DNA from 2 places in the Metabacillus sp. RB-C-LZQ-3-1 genome. Region 2 is predicted to be linked to the other one. Evidence: riboswitches for the same ligand, from Rfam matches in the RefSeq annotation. Region 2 holds a riboswitch; the other holds the start of a gene.

Region 1 (11,403 bases), on a different contig from region 2:
GTGGGAGTACGTATTCTGGAGGGAGAAAAATAATGAAACATATTTTTAATGAAGGAAAAGATCTATCAAAACCAACATTATTATTGCTACATGGTACTGGTGGGAATGAATTGGATCTGTTGCCTCTTGCTGGGATGATTGATGATGAAGCATCAGTGTTAAGTGTCAGAGGGAATGTATTAGAAAATGGAATGCCGCGATTCTTTCGTAGATTAGCTGAAGGTGTGTTTGATGAAGTAGATCTTATTTTCCGTACAAAGGAATTAAATGAGTTTCTTGATAAAGCAGCAGAAAAGTATGGTTTTGATCGAAATAATATGACTGCAATTGGTTATTCAAATGGGGCGAATATTGCTGCAAGTTTATTATTTCATTATAAAAATGCATTAAAGGCTGCCATACTTCATCACCCAATGGTACCAAGAAGAGGAATTGAACTTCCTGATTTATCAGGAAAGTCTGTGTTCATTGCAGCTGGAACAAATGACCCAATTTGCTCACCAGGTGAATCGACTGAACTACAATCGTTATTCGAAAAGGCAAATGCAAATGTAGAACTTCATTGGGAAAATAAAGGTCATCAATTGACAGTGGAAGGAGTTGAAGCTGCTGCACAGTGGTATCGAAAGTTGTAATATTTCTGATTTATTTGGATTACTAATGATTGGCGCAACGCTAAAAATACAACTGTCTATAGACCTTTTAGGTAATAGCAAATGGCTGGATATGAATTAGAACTATAGGCTATGGCAGTTTACCCTGCAATCATTTGATCCTTAAGTCATCTAATTATTAGTAAAAATCATTGTGGAACAAAGACTATTTAAATAATGGATAATCTAAGGATTTTGTCATTAGTACTGGCGGGTGCTAATGACTGACTTCAAGAATGATTCTTTGTAATAAAAACCCAGTTTAGATATAAATTATAACTTAATTCCAAAAGGAACTCTTTAAAACGTACTTAATGTCCTAGTTATTCTATGTCGATTTTTAGGGCATTATGTTGAGGGATCGATTGGAAGGGGTGGTTTTATAGACTGAGGTTTAAGGAATGAAATATATTTAGGTGGTGTCTAGCTTTGGGAATTTTAAGTAGATTATTTGGAAATTCAACCAAAAAGGAGACGGAAAATATGTCAAATGTTAAATTAGCAGTTATTTATTACAGTTCATCTGGTACAAATTATCAATTAGCTCAATGGGCTGAGCAAGGGGCAAAAGAAGTGGGAGCTGAGGTGAAGATTCTAAAGGTTCCTGAAACAGCTCCACAAGCAGCAATCGAATCTAATCCGGCATGGAAGGCTCATGTTGAGGCAACAAAAGATGTACCAGAGGTAAAACTTGAAGATCTAGAGTGGGCAGATGCGATTATATTCAGTGTACCAACTCGATTTGGTAATATGCCATCACAAATGAAGCAATTTCTGGATACAACTGGTGGACTTTGGTTTAATGGAAAGCTTGTCAATAAGGTTGTAAGTGCAATGACCTCAGCACAAAATCCTCACGGAGGTCAAGAAGCTACTATTTTATCATTATATACAACAATGCATCATTGGGGTGCACTTGTTGCTTCCCCTGGTTACACTGATCCAGTTACATTTGGAGCTGGAGGAAACCCTTATGGGACAAGTGTGACAGTTGATCAAGATGGTAAAATGATCGAAGACGTACAAGCAGCGGTAAAACACCAAGCAAAACGTACTGTTACAGTAGCTGAATGGGTGAAAAAAGGAAACCAATAATAACCACAAAAAGGAGCTAATCAAATGGTTAGCTCCTTTTTGTAACGTTAGAAATCATTTTTTAAAGGAAGCTATCACTCCATTGAACCTCCATTATCCAATAATCACCTTTTCTGTAGGGTAATGATAATTCTCCTTAGTTTCAGGACCGCGAATTAAAAATAGAAATGAAAATATTCCTATCCGTCCAATAAACATAAGTGCCGTAATAACAATTTTTCCACCTGTACTTAACTCTGCAGTAATTCCCATTGATAAACCCGTCGTACCGAATGCTGAAGATACTTCAAACATTATTTCAATTAAAGAAAATGATGGTTCCAACCAAAGCAGTAAAATAACTGCTGACCAGCATATCATTAAAGATGTAGAAATAACAATAAATGACCTTCTAACATCTTCTTGATCAATTTCTCGATTAAATATTTTAATGGAATTTTTCCCTTTTGCATAAAAGAAAATACTTAATATCATAATTGCAAAGGTTGTTGTACGTATTCCCCCACCTACACTACTAGGGGAAGCACCGACAAACATTAAAAAACAGATAATGAGTAAGGTAGGTAATGTAAATTCACTTACGTCCATTGTGGCTAATCCGCCATTACGCGTTGTAATTGATTGAAAAGCAGAGTAGAACAATGTTTCATGCCATGCTTTATCTTTAAAAAAGTGATTCCATTCAAAGATCATAATCATAATTATTCCGAATGCAACTAAAGCAAAGAATGTAATAGATGTCAGTTTACTAAATAATGAAAATCGATAGGGAGTGTCACCTTTATAACCAAGAAATTCTTTTACTTCTATTAAAACCGGAAAACCAATAGCTCCAAGTATCAAAAGAACCATATTTATAAATTGTACGAAATAATCATTCGCAAATGGAATAAGAGAGGAGCCCGTAATGTCAAAACCTGCATTTGTGGTTGCACTAACAGATGCAAACAATCCTTGGTAATATGCCTCTTGCCAAGTAGGAAAATACTTTAAGAAATAAGTCCCTAAAATCAGCGCTCCTAAAATCTCGATAATAATGATTAATAATAAAATCTGCCTCATTAATTGTACAAGACCTGAAAGTGTCGATCTGTTTTGATCAGTCATGATCAATTGACGTTCTTTAAGCCCTATCTTCTTTCCGATTACAATCCATATAAATGTACCGAGTGTCATGATCCCGATTCCGCCAAATTGTAAAATGAAAATGAGAAAAAAAACACCAGTAGTACTAAACGTTTCATTTGTAGGTACAACAGTGAGTCCAGTAACGCTTATAGCACTTACACTCGTAAAAACTGCATCTACAAATGACCATTCGATATTTTCTTTGTGTGCAATAGGTAGACTCAATAAAATAGTCGAAACAATCACTGCAGAGATGTAAAATAAAACGATTAGTTGTACTGATGTTAGTTTTTGGGTGATCTTTTGCTCTTTAGACAAAAGTTTTTGATTTAACATGTCAAAACCTCAAATCTTATGTTATAGGAATTAATATTATAGCAAATTATATAAAAAATGGTTTTGTATATATACCCTATTTGATTATTTAATCCTGTTAGTAAATTGGCAAAGTAAAAATTTAAAAATTATGGTTGACGCAATAAAATTATAGGAGTATTTTTAGTGTAATCAATTATTATTTGAATATGACAACCTTTTTGCTGAATCATTATGAGCGGGGGAACCAATTTTGATAAACAAAGTTTATCTAGGGGTGAATCTTAGCATAGAAAGCTAAGTAGGGATACTCTCAATCCCGAATCCGACAGCTAACTCCGTAAGCATCTAACACGAGAGAAGGGTTAATATGATGAAAGTTGACCATTCTTAATAAAGGAGAATGGTCTTTTTTTGTCCTATCAAAATGTTTTACATGTTATAGAAGATAGGATAGGGATTGCCATTAGGACATGTTAATTTTATTTTTACGGAAGGGGCTTGAAAAGCATGAAAAAGCAATTTGCCGTTTTTGGTTTGGGGAGATTTGGGGGCAGTTTAGTAAAAGAATTCTCAGAATTAGGAGTAGAAGTTCTTGCAGTAGACATAGACCAAGATAAGGTGAATGCATATGCACAATATGCTACTCATACAGTTCAAGCAAATGCAATTGATGAATCTATTCTTAAACAAATTGGGGTAAGGAATATCGATCATGCATTTGTTTCTTTTGGTGATAATATTGAATCTAGTATCTTAACCTCTTTATTACTTAAGGAGATAGGTGTACCAAAAGTATGGGCAAAAGCTCAAAATGATTATCATCATAAAGTGTTAAGTAAAATCGGTGTAGATCGTGTAATCCACCCTGAACGAGATATGGCCAAGAGAATTGCACACCATATTGTGTCTGATAAAATCATTGATTATATCGAACTATCAGAGGAATATAGTATTGTGGAGATAGTAGCATCAGAAAAATTACATAATCAATCACTTATTGATTTAGATATACGAGCAAGATATGGTTGCAACATCGTTGGAATTCAAAGAGGGGAAAATATACTTATATCTCCTGCTGCGGATGAAAATATAAAAAAAAATGACATCTTAATTGTGATTGGACGAAATAATGATATTAACAGGTTTGAAAGAGAAGGTGTCTAAACATGAATTATAAGATAATTAAGCTTAATCCATCACAATTATTGATCTTAGTTTTCATCGTGTTTATAACCTTAGGAACTCTTCTACTTAAATTACCGTTTGCTACCACAACTTCAGTTACTTGGTTGGATGCATTATTTACAGCAACCTCAGCTATGACAGTAACTGGTCTTATCGTAGTTGATACAGCTCAGGCATATACAACGTTTGGAGAAATCGTGATTGTTTCATTAATTCAAATTGGTGGTTTAGGGATTATGTCCTTTGCCGTATTGATTTTTATGATGTTAGGGAAAAAAATAGGGTTAAAGGAAAGGTTATTAGTTCAACAAGCATTAAATCAAACCTCAGTCGGTGGTGTAATCAAATTAATTAAGAACTTATTTGTTTTTTCTTTATCGATTGAACTAGTTGCGATGCTATTTTTAGCAATAAAGTGGGTTCCTGAATATGGATGGAATCAAGGGCTGTATTATAGTTTCTTTCACTCCATTTCTGCATTTAATAACGCAGGTTTTGCTCTATGGCCTGATGGTTTAATGAAATATGTTGGTGACCCAATTATTAATATTTTTATTACACTTCTCTTTATCATCGGAGGATTAGGATTTACTGTTTTATCTGATTTATGGTACAAGAAGAAATTTCAAAAGCTTAGTCTCCATTCAAAAATGATGATCGTGGGGACATTTATCATCAATATTGTGGCGATGTTATTAATTTTTGTTTTAGAATATAGTAACCCGAAAACATTGGGAGGACTATCTTCATTAGCTGATAAAGTTTGGGCATCTTATTTTCAAGCTGTATCTCCGAGAACAGCTGGTTTTAACACATTAGATATAGCTGGTTTAGATGAAGCAACGATTTTTTTATTTTTACTCTTAATGTTTATTGGTGCAGGGAGTGCATCTACAGGTGGAGGAATTAAATTAACAACATTCATGGTGATTATTTTTGCTGTTCTCACCTTCTTAAAAGGGAAAAAAGACATCGTTATAAGGAATAGGTCTATTAATCTTGAGGTCGTTTTGCGATCACTTGCCATTTCGACAATCGGGCTTGTCTTTATTGTCACAGCTGTGTTTATTTTAAATATATCAGAAGAAGCTCCATTTTTGGAAATTTTATTTGAAGTAATCTCAGCATTTGGTACTGTAGGTCTATCGATGGGCTTGACAGGTTCTCTAACTTTTATCGGAAAAATTGTCATTATATTCATTATGTTTATTGGAAAGTTAGGACCGCTTACATTAGCATATTCCCTTGCACAACCTGAAAAAGCAAAGATCAAATACCCAACTGAGGATATTCTTACTGGTTGATAGTTTTTTATTAAAAAATTAATTTTAATCGGAGGTTTAGTTTAAAAGCGCATTAGAAATGAGAATGCGCTTTTTTGTATCTAATGCCCGTATACCATCAGAAGAAATGTTATTACAGATCCTCAAGAATTCCTCTTATTGATTAGGACATTATATAAATAGGAGGGATAGATGATGGGATTTCGGATTTTATTATTTTTATTAGTAAATTGTTTTCTTTTTTCAACAGTGGCAAGTGCTGAAGTACCACTTACTGCAACATTTATTCGTGATCACCAATTATGGATTAAAAAGGGAGATCAAGAAATACAAGCAACGAAGGGACGATATGTATTTTCTCCAAAATGGTCATATGACGGTCGTTTTATAGCTTATCTTAACGGAAATAAACATGGTGAAAAATCGAATTTGTTTATTTATGACACAAAAGAGAAAAAAAATTATCAGCCATATGTGATGGTCGAAACTTCAGATTTTAAATGGTCTCCGATAAAAAATCAATTAGCCTACACCTCAGGTGGTGTATTAAATGTTACGATGACTAAGAATGGTCGACCACAGGGCTTTGAAAATGTTTCTCTAGGTGTTAGCGGTTTTGAATGGTTTCCAAATGGAAAAGAATTTATCGTTTCCTCACAATCCAATTTACTCCCCACAGGATGGGGACCGATACAACTTTATAGAATTCCTGCCGATGCCAACCTTGATTCAGGTAAAATGAAACCGTTTTACACAATTCAAACACATATGCCTGAGTTATTTGCAATATATGCTGACTATTTTAAGTGGAGTTATGATGGGAAATGGTTTAGTTTTATAGCTGTCCCTACAGCATCCTTGTCCATGGATAGTAATACATTATGTGTCCTTTCACAACAAGGAAAATCATTTCAAACAGTTGGGACAATGCTAGGCTATCAAGACTGGGTAAAGTGGGCACCATCTGCCAATCAGTTAGCTTATATTTCTGGAGAAGGCAGATTTTTCGTCGAAAACAAAAACCTCACAATTAAGGAAATGCCGACTACTTCCCAACAAAAGGAATATACACCAGAAGGTTTTGTAGACCTTGATCTGGACTGGTTCTCTTCAGACAAGGTGATAGTCTCTCGTGCAAGGGAAAAAAAGGAGTGGGATGAAGGACCTGTTCCAATCATGTATACATCACTTTATATGATTAATTTAAAAACAAATGACCAAAAACAAATATCTAACCCAAAGAAGAATGAACTTGATGAAGATCCTCAAGTTGTTGGTTCATATCTTACCTGGTTTCGTAAAGCAGCAAAGGACAATCGAGGTAATGTATGGGTAAAAGACGGACTTGATGGCAAAGAACGTATATGGCTAAAGAGTGTTGATTCAGCTCCAGTGTTTTATGTACATTAGCAAAACAAAAAAGAGCGAAATAAGTACATTCACTCTTTCATAAAAAAAGACTCTCGGCAAATCCGAGCACTCCACAAAAATGTGGTATATACGTACATCCGGAAAAATGATGTGCCAACATGTAGATGCATGGTATACAGTGATCAGAAGGAAAATTTGACTCCTCCAGCAATCATATAAAATCACCCGGCTAAGATTTTTTTAAAATTTCAAGTGGCAGTTATTTGTTCTGCACTTTTTTGAAAACAACTTGATAATAACGATTAAAAAACGCACAGGACCCGAATTTTTAGTAATTTTATTACAAATCTCTTGTGATCACCTCATGTATTATGAGAATCTATTTAAAGTACTTTTGGGGTATCCTTCTAAAAAAGTTCTGATATTCGCGATATTCTTCAACAATAGATTCCATAATCTTATCTCCCCACTAGAATAGTTTGCAAGGTCGAAGGATCTTCTCTTTATTCAAATGATCATGTAACTATCCTCCATCGCTAAAAAAGGATACTTTGAGAATATCAATTGGAAATTTAAATCAATTCTCTACTTTACCAAAAATTTTATTATATGGTTTAGAGTATAAGAAACTAAGGCTTTCCCATAGAACTTGGCGACAAGCAAAGTTTGACTAATATTTTTCAAATGTAAATCAAAATACTATAATATTAATAACAAACCTGATGAAAAATAATTTGCTGTATTAAATACAGGTTTATATATTGACTATTATATACAGCATTAACAATTGGATTTGAAAGAACGTGCTGAAAACACCAGATGAATAATGATTTATAAGTTAAATAGAAGAATAGAATGTAAATTCAAAATCTTTTCTTATCCCGATAAGTAAAATACAGTTGGTATCATTTTAGTTTTTATAATGCTTAATAAGTTGGTTGCTTATCTTAATTAATTTTTATTTAATGTATGAAATATATGAATTCTGTATTTCTAAGCTGCGATTATTTGGGGATATTCATTAAGGTTTACAAATTGTACGTATAAGATGAGTTGGCAGAAAGCATATTTACTATAATATCAACAAGATGAGGTGATAACTTGGAGACTAAATACAACATAGTCAAACAAGCATTAAAGTCAAAAATTTTAGATGGGTCATTTCAACCTAATCAAAAAATAAGCTCTGAAAGCGAGTTAATGAAACAATTTGGAGTTAGTCGCCATACTGTGCGATTAGCAATAGGAGATCTAGTCAATAATGGGTGGCTATATAGAGAACAAGGGGCAGGGACATTTTGTGCAGATAGGTCAAAGATCGAGGGTGCTGCTGTTAACACTAAGAATATAGCCATAATTACTACTTATATATCCGATTATATATTTCCTTCAATTATAAGAGGGGCAGAATCATACTTAAGTGAAAAAGGATATAATGTTACCCTATTCAGTACAAACAATGATCATGAAAATGAAAAAAGAATTTTAGAAAAGATTTTAATACAACAATTTGATGGAGTTATTATTGAACCAACTAAGAGTGCTTTTGCAAACCCAAATATAAATTATTATTTAAATTTAGAACGTAAAAACATACCTTATATCATGCTAAATGCTTATTATGATGAACTTGAACCAATAAGTCTAACAATGGATGATGAGAAAGGCGGTTATATTCAAACAGATCATCTTATTGAATTAGGACATAGAAATATTGTGGGGTTTTTTAAAAATGATGATGTCCAAGGTATCAAAAGGATGAAAGGATATATAAAATCACATAGAAACCATGGACTTTCGATAAATCCTAACTACATAATTACTTATAATACAGGTGAGAAAACATCCAAGCCTATTGAAATGTTACGTCAACTTTTAGAACTGCAAAATGAAGATCGACCAACAGCAATCGTCAGTTATAATGATGAGTTAGCTATTCACTTATTGGATGTAATACGCGAGAAAAATCTACAAGTTCCAAATGATATTTCTATTGTTGGTTTTGATAATTCATTTATGGCGAAAGTTTCAGAGGTGAAATTAACTACAGTTCAACATCCACAAAGCAAAATGGGAGAAAACGCGGCTAAAATCATTTTAGCTATGGTAAAAGAATCAATTTCTAATCTAAAAAAAGGAAACACAACAGTAGAATCAATTGTGTTTGAGCCAAAACTCATTTTAAGAAATTCTACTATAAAAGTAAGTAAAGGAAAGTAAATAGTCGAGTTTGTCAAAATGAGGAATCATACAATACGTTAGTAATCTTGCTTTTTGCTAACCTTACGTTGAGTGATGGATCATTAATCAACTTTTATCCATAGAGTAAGAAATTCCTAGTTTCTTATTGTATCAGTATCAGTTGCTAATATGTACTCTCTAAGGGAGATTTTGTATCTTTTAAAAAATAAATTGTAAAGTTCTAAAAATTCATTTATAATAAAAATATAAACTTATACGTACAAATTATTTAGTTTGATAGAAAAAAATGTATATTTTTTAATATTCATATCAACTTATACGTATAAGATGGTGTATGTTGAAATTAAGGGAATAGAGTGAAGAAATATAGATGTATGAAAGTCTTATACGAGTTTATTTTATTTGACTGATATTTTGATACATCTATTCTTTTAATTCCGTTGTATGAATGCGCATACAAAACAGAAAATTCAATTATTAAAGTTGTAAAAGGAGTGATTTTAATGGTAGGTCAATTAAATGCGAAAATGATCCTGGATAAAAATTACGAGATTGCAAAAGTAGATGAACGGATATATGGTTCATTTATTGAACACCTAGGGAGAGCGGTATATGGCGGAATATATGAGCCGGGTCATCCAGAAGCGGATGAACAAGGTTTCCGAAAGGATGTCATAAAGTTAGTACAAGAACTTCAAGTTCCAATCGTAAGGTATCCTGGTGGTAATATGGTCTCAGCATATAATTGGGAAGATGGGATTGGTCCTAAAGAAAATCGCCCACGACGTCTTGAGTTAGCTTGGCGAACGATTGAAACGAATGAAATTGGGACTAATGAATTTGCTGATTGGGCAAAAAAGGTTAACTCTCAAGTCATGATGGCAGTTAATCTTGGAACAAGAGGAATCGATGCAGCAAGAAATTTAATTGAATATACAAATCACCCTAGTGGTACATATTGGAGTGACTTGAGAAGATCGCATGGTTATGAAAAACCTCATAATATAAAAACTTGGTGTCTTGGTAACGAGATGGACGGTCCATGGCAGGTCGGTCACAAAACTGCACATGAATATGGAAGAATCGCAAAAGAAACGGCTAAAGCTATGAAACTAGTCGATCCAACTATTGAATTAGTTGCATGCGGAAGTTCAAATACTGGAATGCCTACATTCCCTGAGTATGAAGCAACTACTTTAGATCATGCATATGAGGAAGTCGATTATATTTCACTTCATCAGTATTATGGCAATAAGGAGAATGACCCTGCAAACTACTTAGCTAAAAATATGGATATGGATCATTTTATAAAAACAGTTATTTCTACTTGTGATTATATAAAAGCAAAGCATCGAAGCAAAAAGACAATAAATTTAAGCTTTGATGAGTGGAATGTCTGGTACCATTCTAGAGAATCTGATAAAAAGATTGAACCCTGGACAATTGCTCCTCCACAATTGGAAGATCACTATAACTTTGAAGATGCCCTTTTGGTTGGTAGTATGTTAATCACATTCTTACAGCATGCGGACCGTGTGAAAATGGCATGTTTAGCACAGTTGGTAAATGTTATCGCGCCTATTATGACTGAAAACAATGGTCGTTCTTGGAAACAAACAATTTTCTATCCTTATATGCATGCATCTATGTATGGTAGAGGAACATCGTTAAAGACAATTCTTACATCACCAAAATATGATAGTAAAGATTTTACTGATGTCCCATATGTCGATAGTGCTGCAGTTTATAATGAAGAAAAAGAAGAAGTTACTCTCTTTATGGTTAATAAACACTTAGAAGAAGCAATCACAGTATCTAGTGATGTTAGAAGTTTTGAGGGGTATCGCATAGTAGAACATATTGTTCTTGAGCATGATGATTTGAAAGCGGTTAACACTGTGTCTGAACAAACTGTCGCACCACATGGTAATGGTCATTCAACCTTGGATAATGGTATTTTAGAGGCTAGATTACGGAAAACATCTTGGAATGTCATTCGTTTAAAAAAATCCTAATCTATTAATTAGAAAATATTATGTAAAGCAATTTCGTTAAGGGGCATTTTTCTCTATGTCCCTTAACTGACAATGTGATTGCTAAGGAGGAATTTCTATGTATCCAACTGCCAAGAGTGCAAAACAAGAGATAGCACATGCCAAAAGTCCAAA
Region 2 (11,403 bases):
TCACAGTTCATCTGGAAGACATTTTGTACTAGGTTGCAATTAATCACTTCTTCTGGCTTTCCTTGCGCAAACACCTTTTTATCTTTCAATGCAACCAGATTATGAGCATAACGACAAGCTAAATTTAGATCGTGAAGAACCATAACAATCGTTCGATTTTCCCGTTCATTCAACTCAAATAGGAGGTCCAGTATTTCAATTTGATGTGTCATATCCAAATAGGTTGTTGGTTCATCCAACAAAATAATATCAGTCTTTTGTGCCAAGGTCATAGCAATCCACGCACGCTGTCTCTGACCTCCTGATAATGAATCAACCGGCCGTTCAGCTAACTCTTTTAAACCAGTTGCCTCAAGAGCGCTATTAACAGCTTCTTCATCCTCTTTAGACCATTGTTTTAACCAGCTTTGATATGGATAGCGCCCTTGTTTTACTAACTGAAGAACAGTTAATCCTTCTGGTGCCACAGGACCTTGCGGAAGAATCGCAAGCTGTTTGGCTACCTCTTTTGTTGGTAATTTAGCAATAGTACTTCCTTCTAATAATACAGATCCTTCCTTTGGCTTCAACAGTCTCGCAATAGACCTGAGCAAGGTTGATTTCCCGCATCCATTACTGCCGATAAAAACAGTAATTTCACCTTTTGGAATTTTCACATCCAGCTCATTTATAATGATCGTATCTCCATAAGAAAGTGTGAGCGCACTTGTTTCGATAGCTGTCATTTAAATCGCTCCTTTTTAATGCTAGGAATTTAAAAAAATTCTTGTACTATGGGTAAGTGCTCGGCATCCAGCTCCGAAGCACAGGACGCGCAAGTGCAGTAGTTGCAACAGGACGTTGCGCTTTTGTTCATGGCTCTTAAAGCTAATTGTTTCTTGTTTTGTATAACAAATAGATAAAATATGGGGCTCCAATTGCAGCAGTAAATACACCTGCTGGAACCTCTAGTGGAGAAAATAAAGTTCTACCTATTAGGTCCGCCACCATCACTAGAATGGCTCCAATCAATGCAGATACTGGAAGGAGAGCTCCAAACGATGAACCTACGATCCTTCTTCCTATATGTGGTGCCATTAACCCTACAAAACCAATAACTCCTGCAAAGGCAACTGCACTCCCAGTTAGAGCCGTGCTTAAAAGTAATAATAAAAAACGATTTCGTTGTACGGCACTTCCGACTCCAGTTGCTAGCTCATCACCTAGCTCCTGGATATTGACATTTCTAATTGAAATGATGGTAACTATTAGTAAAATCATAACAACAGGTAATAAAATCCGTACCTGCTCCCAAGTAGACCCGTAAACCGTTCCAGTTATCCAGACATTTGCTTGAGCTGCTTGATAAATCGGACCCTTCACCATAAATAATGTTGTCAATGATTGGGCAAGCATAGACAAGCCAATCCCAATTAAAACAAGTCTGATTGATGAAGATCCATTTTTCCAGGACAGTAGATAAACGAGAATTGCCACAAGCGTAGCACCTAGGAAGGCTGCTAACGGCATCCATTTAATACTTACTATTAGCGAATTACTGCGATCGCTAAACAGCAATAAAAATAACACAACCCCAACAGATCCTCCACCTGTAATACCAATAATATCAGGCGATGCTAAAGGGTTACGAATTAATCCTTGCAAAATAGCTCCTGCAACAGCTAAGCAAATACCTACTAATAAAGCAATGATAATTCTAGGTAGACGAAATGAAAAGATAAATAAATTTTCCATTTCATCACCATATCCGAATAACGTTTTCATAACATTAAGCGGGCTAATGAGAACCTCGCCAACCCCTGTACTTATTAAAAATACAACTACTGTAATAGCTATTAAGATAGATGTAATAGCAAAAGCTTTTTTATCTACTAAAAAGGAGAGCTTATCCGAGCCCAACCGAAGCTTATAATATTTTTTCATGATTAATTGAACCCCCTACGTGCAATGTAAATGAAAAAGGGAGTTCCTATTAAAGCCGTCATTACACCCACTGGCAATTCTTCAGGCATGACAATGTATCTCGCTAATATATCAGCTAATACCAGTAGAGATCCCCCGAGTACAATACAATATGGAAGTATCCATCTGTAATCATTCCCTACAATAAATCTAGAAAAGTGCGGAATCACAATCCCTATAAAGGCAATTGGCCCTGCAACAGCAACAGATCCACCGCCTAAAATAATCACAATCAATGCACCCAGAAGCTTCACAAAACCTGTTCTTTGTCCCAATCCCTTCGCCACATCTTCCCCCATTGTTAACACATTAATTTTGGGTGAAAGAAGTAAACTAATCAAAATCGCTGGAATGACATAAGGAAGTATAATAGCTAAGCCTTCTAATTTTCTTCCTTGAATGGAACCCGCTAACCAAAATAAAACTTGATCTAAGGCAGCTTCATTTACAACTAGTAAACCTTGTGTTAAGGAAGAAAACAATGCTGCCATCGCTGCACCAGCTAATGTTAGCTTCATTGGGGTAAGTCCTTCCCTGCCAAATGAGCCAACAAAATAAACGACAAACGCCGAGAAGGCTGCTCCAGCAAACGCAATCCATGTAAATGCTTGAAACGAATTTACGTAAAATACGGAAATGGCAATAACCAGAAAAAAACCTGCTCCTGCATTAATACCAAAAACACTTGGTGATGCTAGGGGGTTTTTGGTCAATGCTTGCATGATTGCTCCCGCAAGAGCTAAGCTCGCCCCTACCACAGCCCCTATTAAGGCCCGAGGCAAACGAACTTCATAGACAATAATATGTTCATTACTGCCATTAAAATGAAAAAAAGCATCATACACCGTTTTTAGATTTGTGTTAGCATATCCGAAAATAAGACTCCCACACATTAAAATGATGAGAATTGAAAATCCTATAAGTAATCCTATAGTTTTTTGAAAGGTAGATTTCGATAACATATTTGCTCCCTATACTTTTCCATTCATACTTTCTTTTATATTATCAAAAATTAATGATTTTGAAAATCATTTTCATTTGACAGTTGACAATCACCATATTTCCTTTTATCATTCTCTATGTAAATGAAAATCATTATCAAATAGTGGAGGGTCAAATCATGAGCAGTACATACAAAAAGTCTTGGTTATCATTATTTTTACTAAGTATTACTTTTCTTATTCTGGCAGCTTGCGGGAATGCCAATGAAGAAACGGCAGATACTGAAGGGGCTGAAGGAACAAATGATGCACCTGCAGAAGAAACATATACAGTTGAACATGCGATGGGAACGACAGAAATTACTGGTACTCCAGAAAAAGTTGTTATCTTAACCAACGAGGGAACAGAAGCACTATTATCAATGGGGGTAACTCCAGTTGGAGCTGTTCAATCTTGGTTAGGTGAGCCATGGTATGAACATATTTCAGACCAAATGGCTGATGTCCAAGTAGTAGGAACTGAGAGCGAAGTAAATATAGAGGCAATTGCTGCACTAAAGCCCGACTTAATTATTGGAAATAAAATGCGTCAAGAACAAGTCTATGAAAAATTAAGCGCCATTGCTCCTACTGTCTTTGCTGAGACATTAAGAGGCGACTGGCAAGAAAACTTTAAGTTATATGCAAAAGCATTAAACCGTGAAGAAGAAGGCAAAAAGGTGATTGATGATTTTGAATCACGAATTACAACTTTGAAGGAATCACTTGGCGATAAATTAAATCAAGAAGTTTCGGTTGTACGCTTTATGGCAGGCAAGACAAGAGTTTATTATACTGATACATTTTCTGGCGTGATCTTTGATAAGCTTGGACTTAAGCATTCAAGTTCGGTACAAGAGCTATTTAAGGATAATCCAGATGATCTGTTTGTTCGTGAAGTTGGAAAAGAAATTATTCCACAATTAGATGCTGATATTTTATTCTACTTCACTTACGCACCACCTGGTGATACAGAAGCAACAAAAACAGAAGAAGATTGGATAAATGATTCACTTTGGAAGAACTTGGAAGTTGTTAAAGCTGAGAAAGCATATAAAGTAGACGATGCAATCTGGAATACAGCTGGTGGCGTCATTGCTGCTAACTTATTATTAGATGATATCGAAAAAATCATGACTGAAGAATAACAAAAGCGTAAGGGGCTTGGCGCTGGCAGTCTAAAACCGCGACGTCCTGTCGCAAAGACTGCACTTGCACATCCTGTGCTTCGGAGCTGGATGTCGAAGCGGTTATCTACAGTTCATGCAATTAAAAATTCTTAAGAATAAACAGAACGCGCGGCTGACAATGTTAGCTGCGTTTTTATTTTTCTTTTCCTTATATCCTTTAATATTGTTAATTCTATATAAAAAAGGGAAAAATAACAGTAAATCAGCCATTATATAGGAGATGAGGTAATTGCTTCAGGCAGCATTTTGGGGCGCTCTTGCTGGATCACCTATCTTTTTTGGTGCTTTACTAGGTATTTTCACAAATCTCCCTAAAAAAATCACAGGGCTTATTATGTCATTTGGAACCGGTGTTTTAATTGGCGCTGCTTCGTTTGAATTACTAACAGAAGCAGTAGATGAAGGAGGATTATTCGCAACCTCAATTGGATTTCTATCGGGTGCATTAGTGTTTACTCTCTCTGAATCGATTATTTCCAAAAAAGGCGGGAGTGAACGGAAGCGGTCGAAAAAAAGTTCGGAAAATCATTCAGGCCTTTCAATCTTTATTGGAACAATTATTGATGCTGTTCCAGAGTCAATTATTATTGGCGTAAGTTTACTGGAACAAGGAACGGTAAGCTACTTAATGGTTATTGCTGTATTGATCAGTAACTTTCCTGAGGGACTTTCAAGTACTGTTGGATTAAAACATGACGGGTATAAACGAAAAACGATATTACTCATGTGGTTTATCGTTGTTATCCTGTCATCTATTAGTTCTTTATTAGGCTATGCACTTCTTCAACATGCACCCTCACATCTCGTTTCAATCATTTCTGCTTTTGCAGCAGGCGGCATTTTCGCTATGGTATCCTCGACGATGATGCCCGAAGCTTTTGAAGAAGGCGGTGCAGTTGTAGGTTTCATTGCTTCGTTAGGTCTTTTAGCTTCATTGTTTTTAGCCCACATATAATGGGACAGTTCATATTTTGAAAACTGTCCCTTTTATCTAATCCTTACATCCCTGACTCTTCAAAATCAATGATATCTTTATTTTTTCCAATTATAAGCAAAACATCACCTACTGTAATTGTTTCGTTCCCAGACGGTGATACACAGATCTCTTCCCCTCTTTGAATACCTACGATATTACATCCATATTTTGAGGGAATATCCAAGTCGTAAATTGTTTTATTACATAACTTCTTTGTCGCAACCACTTCTACAAGACTGTACTCCCTTGATAGCTCAATATAATCAATCATCTTTTCTGAAATAATATGATGGGCAATGCGCTTTGCCATATCTCGCTCAGGATGAATCACTCGGTTCACACCGATTTTGTCTAAGACTTTTTGATGGTAGTCATTTTGTGCTTTAGCCCATACTTGTGGAATACCTAATTCTTTTAAAATGAGGGATGTTAAGATGCTAGCTTCAATATCATCTCCAAATGATACGAATGCATGATCAACATTTCGTACTCCCAGCTGTTTTAAAATCGCTTCATCAATAGCATTTGCTCTGACTGCATGTGTAGCATAAGCAGCATACTGTTGGACTTTTTCCTCACTTTTATCGATCGCAAGAACTTCAATTCCGAGCTCATGGAACTCCTTTACAAGACTTCCTCCAAAACGACCTAAGCCAAATACAGCAAATTGCTTCTTCACAAAAATTCCTTCTTTCAATCCAAAATGTAGGTAGATGACAACTGTTTTCTGAACATCTTTAACTAAATTAGAAAAACTAAATTCAAAATCCATTGTTTTTCTCATTAATCAACCATAATCTGAACGTAAAAAAAGACACAAAGGTAGTGAACCCCTGTGACTTTTAGTAAGCACATGTTCATCCCTTTAACGCTTGCGAGGTTAGCTGTCGGGTTCGGGCAAAAGAGAGTAGCCCTGCAAACATCTTGATGTTTGATTCACCCCAAGTCATGTTAAGACATTTCATGGGTCCCCCGCTCCTATTTATAGGATTAAGCGATCTTTGATCATCTATTCTTTTTTTCGTATATAAGCGTCTCATTTTATTAAAAATGAATAATAAAATATTTCCGAATGTAATCTTACTCCCCTTACCAATCAATCGTAAAGCATGAAAAAATTCATTTTTGGTTTAAAAAAGGGCAAAATCTATAATCAAACCGTTTACAACGAATATTTCCTTAACCAAGCTTCTTATTTCAACCTTTATCAAGGCTCTGTAAATTAGGTCTGATATTTGCTAATCAATATAATATGAAAAAACAAAAAAGACACAGTCAACTTTGGCTGTGTCCATTGAGTTTATTAATTACTTTTTTTATTTGAAGGCTCTTCATCTTCCATGAGGCCTTTTGTTGCATTTTTGAATTCTCTAAGTGTCTTTCCAGCAGCTTTTCCAAGTTCAGGTAATTTCTTTGGCCCAAATACTAATAAAGCGACAAACATAATGAGTAAGATTTCTCCAAATCCAAGATTCATGTTTACACACTTCTTTCTAAAAGAGTGATAGACTACTTATAAATTATAAATGAATCTTAAAAAAGAAGCAAAATAAGGTGTTAATTTTTTCTTACTTGCAGATAAAAAAGTAATGAAACACAAAGACCCATGATTATAGCTAGTGGAACGATGAATGTTAAATGGTGATCCTTATTCTTCGCTTCTATCGCATCATTATTTGTTACAATCTCACTTTTCATTTGTTCATCTTTCTCTTTATTTTCAACTTGCTCAAGCGCTACTTCTGTAATAATCCTGTCATCCTCACCCTTAATAACCAGCTCCCCAGTTGGACTTATCACTTTTTCAGTACTTTCTCCATGTCGTTTTGTGAAAGGAGTATCTTCCTTGACTAAAAAAGTATGATCAGAAGGATCTGTAAATTTTTCGTTTTTTAGTATCTGATCTGTTTCAAAATGGTCAAAGCCATAGTCTAATAAGGCTATCGTATCATCATAGGATTGTTGACTGTACATTGTATTTAGCGTCACAGCAATCAAACTTAAGTTTTCCCGCTCAGCAGTTGTTACAAGAGTAAACCCTGCCTCTTGAACGAATCCGTTTTTTCCACCTGTAATTCCTTCATATTCCTTGTCACGCACCATTTCATGATGATTAATAATGGTTGTATCCCAGCTCTCTCCATCCCATTTCAACTCGCTGGTTTGAAAGATGTCTCTAAACGTTTGATTTTGTAAAGCATACTGCGTAATTTTGGCCATGTCCTCTGCTGTTGTCAAATGATCTGGTTCATGAAGCCCATGAGGGTTCGTAAAATGAGTATTTTCTACCCCCACTTCTTGCTGCAAAAATTCATTAAATTCTTTTGTAAATTGATCAACTGAACCACTAAGATGTTCAGCAATCGCAACTCCTGCATCATTTCCTGAATTAATAACTAAACCTTGAATTAACTTTTTTAATGGAACCTGCTCACCTATTTCTAAGTAAACCCGGGTTCCTTCTACATTTCTTGCGTTTTCACTGACAGTCACAAGATCATTTATATTCCCTTTTTCAATTGCAAAAATAGCTGTTGCAATTTTCGTTATACTTGCTGGCGGGAGCTTTTCTTTACTATTTTTTTCATAAAGAATTTGTCCTGAGTCTGCATCAACCAAAACAGCAGCTTGGCTAAAAAGTTGTAAATCTTTATTTTCCATGTGATCTGGGGCCTCAGCCTTCATCTGTTCCGGCAATATAAATGAGCATATGACGAAAGCAATCAGAACATACTTAAGGTAGAATTTTTTCATGATGCTGCTCCTATACTTATTGTTCTTATCTTTCCTAAACTAGGATAACAAGCGATTCCTCCAAAAATCAATGTCAGTATTTTGAAACAAATCCTACTTATCTACTATTAATGAATTGACTCTTTGAAAAGGAGGATTTATACTTTAGACTGACGAACGTAAGGAAGGTTGATAACATGTCTGCAACGAACATTAAGCATGCTGGATTAATCCAATTTGCGCAAAATGGCTATGATGGCACATCTCTCGCTTCCATTGCCAATGATGTTGGAATTAAAAAACAATCGATCTATGCACATTTCGCGAATAAAGACGAACTATATTTAACAATCTTGGAAGATGTGATCAACAATGAAAGACGATATATACAAGACTATTTATCTAGTCATTCAACAATTTCTTTACATGATAAGCTCTATCAATTTTTAACGAATTATGGCAATCGATACGAGACACATGCATCCATGAAGTTTTTGTTGCGAAATGGCTTTCTCCCACCCTCCCATTTGCATGAACACATGATGAAAAAGGTGTATCAATTTTACGATGAAATCGAGCTTCTCTTTCTTCAGTATCTTGAGAAGCATCAAACTGTTTTTACATCAGCAGTTGATGAAGTGGTCATCTCCTTTATCGGTCTTATTGATTCGATTCAAATTGAGCTGCTCTATAGTGGAACAGATCGATTCCAAAGGAGGCTTAATGCAAGTTGGAAAATTTTTTGGAGAGGCATTTCGGTTCAAGAGGAGGAAATAAATAAAAATGAATAAGTATTGGTTTCTTGTTTATATATCAACATTTTTTGAAGTTAGTTGGGTAACAGGGTTGAAGCATGCATCAACTGCTCTAGAGTGGATTGGCACAGCAGTTTGTATTTTCGTTAGTTTTTATTTATTAATAACTGCAACGAAAAAACTTCCGATCAGTACAGTTTATGCTGTTTTTACAGGATTGGGGGCAGCCGGTACGGTCATTACAGAGCTCGTCTTTTTTTCGCATGAGGTAAACTGGTTAAAGCTCTTCTTATGCACGGTCCTTATTATTGGTGTTGTTGGTCTGAAAACGGTCACGTCTGAACATGGCCAGCCTGTGAAAGGAGAGAAGTAAGATGGATTGGTTATTTCTTATTTTAGCTGGTCTCTGTGAAGTAGCTGGTGTTGCGGCAATTGCACGTTTTAATGAGAAAAAGAGCCTTATGAATGGACTATTTCTTCTGTTAGGGTTTGGCACAAGCTTTTTATTGTTAACTTTAGCATTAGAAACTATTTCAATGGGTACCGCCTATGCTGTCTGGACAGGAATCGGAACAGTTGGCAGTACACTCTTTGGCATACTCTTTTTAAAGGAACCTGCCGGATGGAAACGCGTATTGTTTATTGCTATGATTATATCCGCAACAGTTGGATTGAAATTTTTGCCGTCGTAAATTAGTTAAGGAGACTTCTTATGCTAGCATCATTAAAATATTCCTTTTACGTTTTTTTAGGAGCCTGCAGCTATGGTATTCTATCGGTTATTGTCAAGCTCGCCTACCAACAAGGCTTCACAGTTTCTGAAGTAATAGGAAGCCAGTATTTGTTTGGATTTATCTTTGTCTTAATTCCGTTTCTATTTATGAAAAAAGTATTTTCCTTAAAGGATGTAGCTTTCTTATGTATTGCTGGAATAACAACAAGCTTAACAGGTTTGTTATACGGAAAGTCACTTGAAACGATTCCAGCCTCTCTTGCTGTTATTCTTTTATTCCAATTTACTTGGATAGGCATATTAATTGAAGCCATTGCGAATCGAAGATTACCATCAATATCTAAGTTAATTTCTATTCTGGTGTTATTTCTAGGAACCTTGCTTGCTGGAGGAGTATTTTCTGGACCAATAGAAGGATATACACTAAGTGGCCTAATATATGGATTATTAGCAGCATTTTCTTTCGCTTTATTTATATTTGTCAGCGGCAGAATTGCGACCCAGCTGCATTCTCTAACAAGAAGTTTTTTTATGTCACTCGGTGCACTTATCTTCCTATTCATTATTATATCACCTGAATTTATTGTTAACGGAGCGCTTGGAGAAGGCTTATGGAAGTATGGTAGTTTATTAGGGTTCTTTGGAGTATTATTACCTGTTCTATTGTTTTCTATCGGAACTCCTAAGATCGGTGAAGGACTTGCAACCATTTTAGGAGCAGCTGAATTGCCAACGGCTATCATTGCTTCGGTACTTATCCTCCATGAAGCTGTGACATGGGTTCAAGTCATGGGGATAATGGTGATAATCATAGGGATCGCTATACCGCAAATTAATACTCAATCAAAAAAGCAACCATTAATAGAGTAGGAAGACAATATGGTATTCACTGTCTTCCCGCTCTTTTATATTCTAGGTTTTGTCGGATCACAAGATGGCATTTTAGTTTGAGCTGACTCCGCCAATTTCATTAGGTAATAACACTCTTCTCTCATCATATGATCTGCCATCAAAGGTGAAAAGGTACTAAGCATTTCCTTGTTTAACTCCATTTCTTCAACTTCAGCTAAAAATCCTCTGAATAACTCAATTTCGAGTTGTACTTCTTTATTCATTCTTGTTAACGCTGGGAAAGAATCAATATTTGCTCGTAAATATCCCGATAACTCAACCGCTTTTAAGTAAAATTCCTCAAAGTCTTTAACATATTCATCACTTTTTCGTTTGAGCTTTTTTTCTGTGGCATCTAATTCGTCAGAAACAGCCCCTGCATGACCAGCTGCATCTAATAGCCACAATAGATGGTGATGTAGCTCATGAAATATCGGCGGGGCTTCCTTTCTTTTTAAATAAGAAAGAACGTGTAAATATTCCTCAAGCTCATTGACCATATGATTAATAAAAGTAGGGGAGAGATGAATTTTGATTTCTCCCGCTATATGTCTTCTAATGATTGAGAGCTTGAACTCTCGAAACTCCTTCACATATTCCTCTGATTCTAATGTTAAGGATGTTAAATTTGATTGTTCTCTTGCTTTTTTTAATAAGGTATCAAATATATCTCTATAATCCTTGGCTTTTTCAATATCTTTTTTTTCCATGACTGCTAATGATTCTAAAATAAACCTTGCATGATCTCCAAGTACCTGCAACCAGAATTGATGCTCAAAAGCAGCAGCTTCCTCAAAAGTTTTCATCTTTTTTTGACCTCCTCATACACTCTTCATTAATGTGTATGTTTATAGAACTCGTTTTAGTAAAAGAAGAGTGGTTATTCAGTAATAGGACAATACACGAAAGAATATATATATTCTTGTTCAACCACTAACAAACGAGGAGGGTTTCTTCATGTTTTTTCACATCAAGGAACTTCAATACAATGCGAAACCCGAACGTCCAGACGCTGTATACGCAAAAAAGCTTCAGGAAATTTTAGGTGGTCAATTCGGCGAAATATCTGTTGCCTTGCAATACTTATTTCAAGGATGGGCAACAAGATGTCCAGGAAAGTATAAAGACATGTTATTAGATATAGGAACTGAGGAACTTGCTCATATCGAAATGCTAGCAACCA

What was found. A riboswitch is a leader RNA that binds a small molecule or an ion and turns the genes downstream of it on or off. The one in region 2 is predicted to bind cyclic di-AMP.
Region 1: it holds a riboswitch for cyclic di-AMP, as region 2 does, so the genes downstream of both, AC4GZ8_RS24460 (potassium channel family protein) here and AC4GZ8_RS24710 (potassium channel family protein) in region 2, are expected to answer to the same signal.

The regions. Positions count from the first base shown of each region.
Region 1 is NZ_JBZFLI010000028.1:8,526-19,928, reverse strand. Features, by position in the region: gene AC4GZ8_RS24480 (ring-cleaving dioxygenase) at 1-33, shown strand, start outside; gene AC4GZ8_RS24475 (alpha/beta hydrolase) at 33-635, shown strand; gene wrbA (NAD(P)H:quinone oxidoreductase) at 1,137-1,748, shown strand; gene AC4GZ8_RS24465 (TrkH family potassium uptake protein) at 1,842-3,212, opposite strand; cyclic di-AMP (ydaO/yuaA leader) riboswitch at 3,404-3,553, shown strand; gene AC4GZ8_RS24460 (potassium channel family protein) at 3,702-4,358, shown strand; gene AC4GZ8_RS24455 (TrkH family potassium uptake protein) at 4,361-5,683, shown strand; gene AC4GZ8_RS24450 (translocation protein TolB) at 5,858-7,072, shown strand; gene AC4GZ8_RS24445 (GntR family transcriptional regulator) at 8,135-9,253, shown strand; gene arfA (arabinosylfuranosidase ArfA) at 9,739-11,250, shown strand; gene AC4GZ8_RS24435 (carbohydrate ABC transporter permease) at 11,348-11,403, shown strand, end outside.
Region 2 is NZ_JBZFLI010000029.1:16,222-27,624, forward strand. Features, by position in the region: gene AC4GZ8_RS24685 (ABC transporter ATP-binding protein) at 1-725, opposite strand, end outside; gene AC4GZ8_RS24690 (FecCD family ABC transporter permease) at 868-1,923, opposite strand; gene AC4GZ8_RS24695 (FecCD family ABC transporter permease) at 1,926-2,924, opposite strand; gene AC4GZ8_RS24700 (ABC transporter substrate-binding protein) at 3,083-4,090, shown strand; gene AC4GZ8_RS24705 (ZIP family metal transporter) at 4,362-5,087, shown strand; gene AC4GZ8_RS24710 (potassium channel family protein) at 5,131-5,787, opposite strand; cyclic di-AMP (ydaO/yuaA leader) riboswitch at 5,963-6,115, opposite strand; gene AC4GZ8_RS24715 (twin-arginine translocase TatA/TatE family subunit) at 6,412-6,585, opposite strand; gene AC4GZ8_RS24720 (D-alanyl-D-alanine carboxypeptidase family protein) at 6,666-7,862, opposite strand; gene AC4GZ8_RS24725 (TetR/AcrR family transcriptional regulator) at 8,039-8,632, shown strand; gene AC4GZ8_RS24730 (DMT family transporter) at 8,625-8,969, shown strand; gene AC4GZ8_RS24735 (DMT family transporter) at 8,971-9,288, shown strand; gene AC4GZ8_RS24740 (EamA family transporter) at 9,309-10,199, shown strand; gene AC4GZ8_RS24745 (DUF2935 domain-containing protein) at 10,235-11,026, opposite strand; gene AC4GZ8_RS24750 (manganese catalase) at 11,178-11,403, shown strand, end outside.